Regions from separate parts of the Planococcus sp. TJ-307 genome, predicted to be linked through region 1. Evidence: riboswitches for the same ligand, from Rfam matches in the RefSeq annotation. Region 1 holds a riboswitch; the other holds the start of a gene.
The links. A riboswitch is a leader RNA that binds a small molecule or an ion and turns the genes downstream of it on or off. The one in region 1 is predicted to bind cobalamin.
Positions count from the first base shown of each region.

Region 2: another riboswitch for cobalamin. It lies ahead of AC4EHK_RS08545 (hypothetical protein); the one in region 1 lies ahead of AC4EHK_RS00835 (acyl-CoA thioesterase).

Region 1 covers NZ_JBZDOJ010000001.1:176,767-180,180, forward strand. Annotated here, with positions in the region: gene AC4EHK_RS00825 (DUF3934 family protein) at 56-241, shown strand; gene AC4EHK_RS00830 (PAS domain S-box protein) at 376-1,152, shown strand; cobalamin riboswitch at 1,258-1,435, shown strand; gene AC4EHK_RS00835 (acyl-CoA thioesterase) at 1,587-2,072, shown strand; partial or broken gene AC4EHK_RS00840 (ribonucleotide reductase barrel domain-containing protein) at 2,074-3,414, shown strand, end outside.
Region 2 covers NZ_JBZDOJ010000002.1:449,145-452,558, reverse strand. Annotated here, with positions in the region: gene AC4EHK_RS08555 (arylamine N-acetyltransferase family protein) at 1-506, shown strand, start outside; gene AC4EHK_RS08550 (ABC transporter substrate-binding protein) at 548-1,492, opposite strand; gene AC4EHK_RS08545 (hypothetical protein) at 1,489-2,037, opposite strand; cobalamin riboswitch at 2,205-2,403, opposite strand; gene AC4EHK_RS08540 (HNH endonuclease) at 2,494-3,414, opposite strand, start outside.

The DNA.
Region 1 (3,414 bases):
CCAGCCCCTGATGTGATAAGCTGTACATCAGCGTAGCAGTAATGGAGTGATTAAAATGAGCAAAGCAAAAGCAAAAAGCGGTACAGGTCAGGGAACCGGCAAAAAAGGTTGGACTCGCTGGAAAGCAGGCGCCAACAAAGCCAAAAGTTTTAAGCCTTATACCAGCAAAAACAATAAAAAAGCCGACGAACCTAAAACAGAAAAAGAGCGAGCTTCTGAATCTGAATGGGTCGATGAATAAATAGAGAATTTGGTTGTCCAAAGGGGCAACTTTTTTTTATTCGATTTTAAGAGATGGGTAGATCCTGAAAGTTTTTCCACAAAAGTGTAAAATGGAAGAAGAGCCCGTTTTGAAGACGGAAGGAGTGAAAGAGAATGAAGAGTGTATCAGATCCGTTATTGAACATTCCGGAAAAAGAAGAATTGTATCAGCGCATCGCTGAATATTCGAATGAAACAACCATCATTCATTCTAAGCAAAAGGTCTTATACATAAATCAATCAGGCGCTGAGTTTTTAAAAGCCAGCCAAGCTGAACTTGTCGGGGCGAGTGTAGTAGACGTTTTTACGGAAGATTATAAAGAAATGATTGCTGAGCGAATCCGCAAAGGCATGGAGGACCGAACCATCGGAGAACTGATGGATACGACCGTTAAACGCTTTGACGGGACAATAGCAGAAGTTGAATTGTACTGCTACCCGGTTGAATATGGTGACACGACGGCTATCCAATCGATTATACGGGACGTTACCGTTCAGAAAAAAACCGAGCGCGAATTGCTGCAATTGAAAAATGAAGTTTCGACGCCGATTGTTCCGATTATCGATGGCCTGGCTGTTATGCCGCTTGTCGGTTCAGTCGATGGCGACCGAAGCACCCGACTGCTCGACCTCATTCCGCAGAAAATTCAAGGGCATGAACTGAACTACCTTATTGTTGATGTTTCGGGCATTTACAATATCGACAATGTAGTAGCAGAGTTTCTCTATAAAATAGACCAGATCATGCGCTTATTGGGCATTGGGTTGATTTTTACCGGAATTCGTCCGGAACTGGCAATGAAAGCTGTGGAAGCTCGTGTAGATTTCAGCAAATTGACGACAATGGGTACAGTCAAGCAAGCACTGAAAAAACACTTAACCGCAAATTAATAAATTCCTGTTCAGTTTTGAAAACCGCTTGTCAAATTGACGAAAGTGATTTATAGTTTAGAAATACAATATTTAGTGTTCATTATCGAATAAAAAACTATATATAGTAGATCCGATAACGAAGGTGCCTGAAAAGGCTTAATAGGGAATCCGGTAGAATGCCGGAGCTGTTCCCGCAACTGTAAGTGCTGACGAACTATCACAATCCACTGTCCAATGGACGGGAAGGAGGTAGCAAGGACGACGCACAAGCCAGGAGACCTGCCTTCGTTATAGTTTATGATCTTCTCCGGGAGCTGAGAGGGATAACGAAGGTATTTTGTATGGAGCAGCTCCTTTTTGCTGGCTTCATTCGATATTCTGCGTTTTCAAACCCATCCTCCCCGAGAGGATGGGTTTTTCTTTTGGTTATAAAAATGGAGGATTGAAGGCAAATGACAGAACCGTTAGCAGCAGGCGTGGCAAGAACCATTCAAACAAGATTGGTGCTGCCGCCTGACACCAACCATATGGGCACTATTTTCGGCGGTACCGTGTTGGCATACATAGATGAAATTGCTGCCATTACGGCGATGAGGCACAGTGGAAAAGCAGTCGTGACGGCTTCGATTGATACTGTGAATTTCCTGTCTTCTGCGAAAGTGGGAGATGTCCTTATTTTAGAAGGCGTTGTGATATCGACCGGAAGAACGTCAATGGAAGTATACGTAAAGGCCGAATGTCAGCAAATTGAAACAGGCGGCAAAAGTTTGACGACAACCGCCATTCTGACGATGGTTGCTGTCGACAGCGACGGCAAACCGACTCCCGTAACGGGTGTGATTCCAGAAACGGCAGCTGAAGAACAACTATTCAATAGCGCACAAGAGAGAAAACAACGCCGCATGCAAGTGAACGAATACGCAAAGGAGCTGAGCTGATATGAATACAAAAGTTGAAACAGCAGAAATACATGCAGTAGAACGAGCTCTTCAACGGGCAACAGAAGTATACGGACTGGATACGAAGGAGCTGCTGGAGCGGACAGCGAATTTGGCTGCACAGGCAAAAGGTGAGCAGTCCCTGCTTTATGCGTTGAACCGCATTACGATGGATGAGCCCGACTGGACGTATACTGCGGCAGAATTATACGCCAGCGACTTGTATGAAAAAGCCGGAAGCAGCCGGAATTATGCCGCTTCCCAAAAATACGGCGATTTCTACGGGCTTGTTGATGAGCTTTCCCGCATTGGCATTTATTCAGGTGAGCTTTTGTCGGCTTACTCAAAAGATGAAATCACCGACCTGGGCAAAGAAATCGAACCGGAGCGCGATTTGCTGTTCAACTACATCGGCTTATTTTTACTTGCTGACCGCTATTTAACGAAAGATTACGAAGGACGGCTTTTTGAGCTTCCGCAAGAGCGTTTTCTTGTCATTGCGATGACCTTGATGCAAAACGAGCCGAAAGAGCAGCGCTTGGCGCTGGTGAAAGAAGCATACTGGGCGATGAGCCATTTGTATATGACGGTCGCAACACCGACCTTATCAAACGCAGGCAAAAGCTTTGGACAATTGTCTTCTTGCTTTATCGACACCGTCGATGATTCACTGGACGGCATTTATTTGAACAACTGGGACATTGCGCGCCTCAGCAAAGATGGCGGCGGCATTGGCATTTATTACGGAAAAGTGCGGGCTTTGGGCTCGGATATTAAAAAATTCAAAGGCAATTCCTCCGGTGTCGTGCCGTGGATTCGCTTGATCAATGATACGGCAGTCAGTGTCGATCAGCTGGGGCAGCGCCAGGGTGCCGTGGCGATTTACTTGGATGTCTTCCACAAAGACATCATGAACGGCTTCCTGGATTTAAAAACCAACAACGGCGACGAACGCCGCAAAGCGCACGATATTTTCACTGGTGTGTCGCTTCCCGATTTGTTTATGGAGCGATTGCAGGAAAAAGACGAAAATGGGCGCAGCATTGGCGAGTGGCATACGTTCTGTCCGCATCAGGTCAAGCAAGTGATGGGCTGGAAAGACGAAGAGGGCAATGCGCTCGGACTTGAGGACTTTTATGACGAAACCGATAAAAAGTACTTCCGTGATAAATACCAAGAAGCGGTAGAGCATCCATTATTGCCGCGCAAAACGTACCGTGCCATGGAAATCATGGCGCGCATCATGGTTTCCCAGCTGGAGACCGGTACGCCGTATATGTTCTACCGAGATGAAGTGAACCGCCAAAACCCGAACAAGCACACGAGAGGCAGAGGGTTGACG
Region 2 (3,414 bases), on a different contig from region 1:
TCTCTGCCACTGTTCAAAAACCGGATGGTACTTGGTCTAAATCAGATACTCATGCAGCGATTCTGGTAGAGCTTGATACCTTGTATTTAGTTGATGCCGGATTCGGCGATTCCACGATCAGCCCTATCCCAATTGGCGGAGAACGCCATACAGACCATAGCGGCACTTATCGCGTTCAGCAAGTAGACGATGTGTATTATGATTTAATTAGAGAAAACGATGACACTGAAAAAATTCTTTACCGCTTCTCAACTGTGGAAAAGCAACTGGTTGATTTTCACGAGGGCTGTGTGTTTAACCAAATATCCAAAGATTCGCCTTTCACCCACGATGATTTGGTGACGCGCGCAACAGCTGATGGACGCATTACTTTATCCGGAAGTCAGTTGACACGTTCAGAAAACGGAGAAAAAACCAAAGTTGAATTGTCTGTTGAGGAAAAAAGACGTGTACTAAATGAGGAATTTGGCATTGATCAGGAGACACTGGAAGAACAACTGCAATAACCCAAAAAATCCCCGCTTGTTAAGCGGGGATTTTACTGTTTTTATTCAAAAGCTTCCGGATACACAGTTTTAGCTACCAATTCGACGGCATCGCCAATTCTTGGTCCTGGCCGTGATGTGATGTCCGAGTCCAGGAAAAATACTTGGTCATTTTGGATAGCGTCAATATCGTTCCAACCTTCGCGCGCTTTAATTTCATCAACGGAATTTTCTACATAAGAAACGGTAGTGGCGATAATCTTTGGATTCCGTTCAATAACTTCTTCTTCAGAAATCTGCGGCCAGCCTTCGAGATCGCCAAACAGATTGTCGACTTGGGCATGGTCCAATATTTCCTGTTGGAACGTATTTTGGCCGGTCGTATAGATTTCCGGTGAAGGGCTGATTTCAACATACAGCTGTTTTTTCTCTTCTATGGAAGCAACTTGCTCTTGTATGCTTTCAATTTGCTGCTGTATGGAAGCAATCAGCTCATCCCCTTTATCTTCAAGACCTAATACCGTGGAGATTTGCTCGATGTCCCCATAAACATCTTCAAATGATTCTGCGGTTTCAATGACAAACACTTGAATCCCCGCTGCTTCGAGATCTTCAAAACCGGTTGGCCCACCTGTGGAATAGCCGATGACAACGTCTGGATCCATTTCGATAATGCGTTCTGCGTTGAATGTGACAGAATCTGAAACCCGCTCCACCTCTGTTGCTTCAGCTGGATAATTATCGTAGTCTGTAACGCCGATAATTTTGTCTCCTGCTCCGATTTCGTAAAGAATTTCGGTATTGCTTGGAATCAAGGAGACAACGGTCGCTGGAACTTCTTCAAAAGTCAGCTCTTTATCCAAGTCATCGGTTACCGTGTACTCAGTTTGTTGCGAAGGCTCGGTCGCTGTTTCGGGATCTGTTGTTTCGGCAGTGTCAGACTGGCAAGCTCCGAGTGCTAAAGCCAGTGTTCCGATCGATAAGAATTTGAATACGTTGATTTTCATTTGTTTTTGGCCACTTCTTTCTTTTTTGGTCTTGTTGGATAGGACTTGCTGACGAACGGAATTTCTTCCACGCCGTGATGCTGATTGACATATACCGCCATAGTAAACAATACGTTTGCCAACAGGTTGGCATAATCAAAAAGGATTTCGGGCACTTCCCGCTCTAGGCTCACTTTATGCAAAGCCCGTACGGATTTTTTCGCTTCACTGCGGCACACATGCAGCACACAGGCGGCTTGGGTTCCTTGCGGCAAGACAAAATTCCCAATTTTATCTTTAGTAAAGTTTACATAATAATCATACATAGCGCTTAACATAGATAAATCCTCTTCTGCGATGGCAAGTTTGCCCCGTACCGAACCATTTAAATGGTAAGCCATGGGCTGTAAAGTTTTCAAATCCCGCTGAACCACTTCAATATCTGTTGTCAGTGATAAAGCTTCCCCGATTCGGGTCGTCAAAGAATCTGTGCGAATTTCAAAATCCACTGTGGAAGCGGATTCACGCATGAACGGATAACACAGAAAACGCATGTCTTTTTTCATCTTTTCACCTCACTTTTGTTTGGTGAACACCACTGCATTGAACGCTCCCGCAAAACAGCAAAAAGCCGCCCTCAAAAAGAGGGCGGCACTATAGCTATTCAAAGACATACTTCAGCAGTCAAAAATAGACATTTTGCCGTATGATTCCCTTAGCTTCCGAAGAGTAAAAATACGTTCAAAAAAAGGTAGGTCTCCTGGCTTGTGCATCACTTTACTCTAAGAACCTTCCCGTTCAGATGACTTGGAGCATCTAAACAGTGGCATTTTCTTATTTCATACGCACTTACAGTTGCGGAAACAGCCCCGGAATCTAACCGGGTTCCCTGTTATGCTGATTGATCAGCACCTTTTTTCTGCATGATTATTCACTTGTTTTCAGTGTAGCATACCCCTGGCAGCAAAAGACATACGCAATTAAAACTAACTCGAAAATTCTTACCTTTGAGCTTGCCTGTCTTAATCCTGATTTGTCAGCAGGTTTACTTTTCTCGGCTCTGCAAAGACAATTCGTTTGTGCCATCTCAAATATGGTGCATGCTCGGGTGATACCGGCACTTTCATATTTTTGCGCAACCTGTATATGGGGTAATCGTCTTCCGGGATTCGGCTGGAAATATGCAAACGGCCGCCTCCTGTAAACGCAATCAGTCCTGCTGAGTACAGTGCTGCGTGATTGGCACAAAGCAATACCCCATTAAAAGGATCCAGGCGTTCGGCATCTGAACTGTCTTTCCACGGCTTGGCATGGCTCGCTTTTAGTACGTCCCCAATGGCAATTCCACACAGCGGACATTCACCGTTCCACAGCGGCAGCAAGCTTTCGCGGAATTGCTCTTTGCCTCTGCGCATTTTTGTTTTGATTTCCAATTCCGCTTCCGCAATCAACCCGAGCAATGGATTGTGTTCGGTTTTTTTGATGACTTCCATTGCCAGTTCCAGCTGTTCCACTTCCACTGTGAAAATATTCAATGAGCTGATAAGTTCTAAAAACTTTATGGCCAGTTCTTCATTGCACGGATACAAATAGCCTGAATTGCCGCTGGCGTCTTCCTGGAAAGCTGCATATTTCACCGGCAGCAAAGACTGGATATCAGAAAAACGTTCTTTAACAGACAGCGGATTGTCAAGCTCCCGGTATTCCGTTTTTGCAATAAAAGCAGCTTCGGTTTCTTGGGAATGCGGATGTTCACTTTTCGGCTTTGTTCCTTTTGAGCACCCTTTTCGCACTCGGCTAATGGCTACCACATACCCTTTGACATAGTGGAAAACGATATCGCCCTTTTTCAGCTCCTGCATCCGGTTCCACGAATGCGGTACCATGCCGGATTTATCAATTTGCGGTGTCCAAAGAACCCCCGCATTGCGTTCTTCCTGATA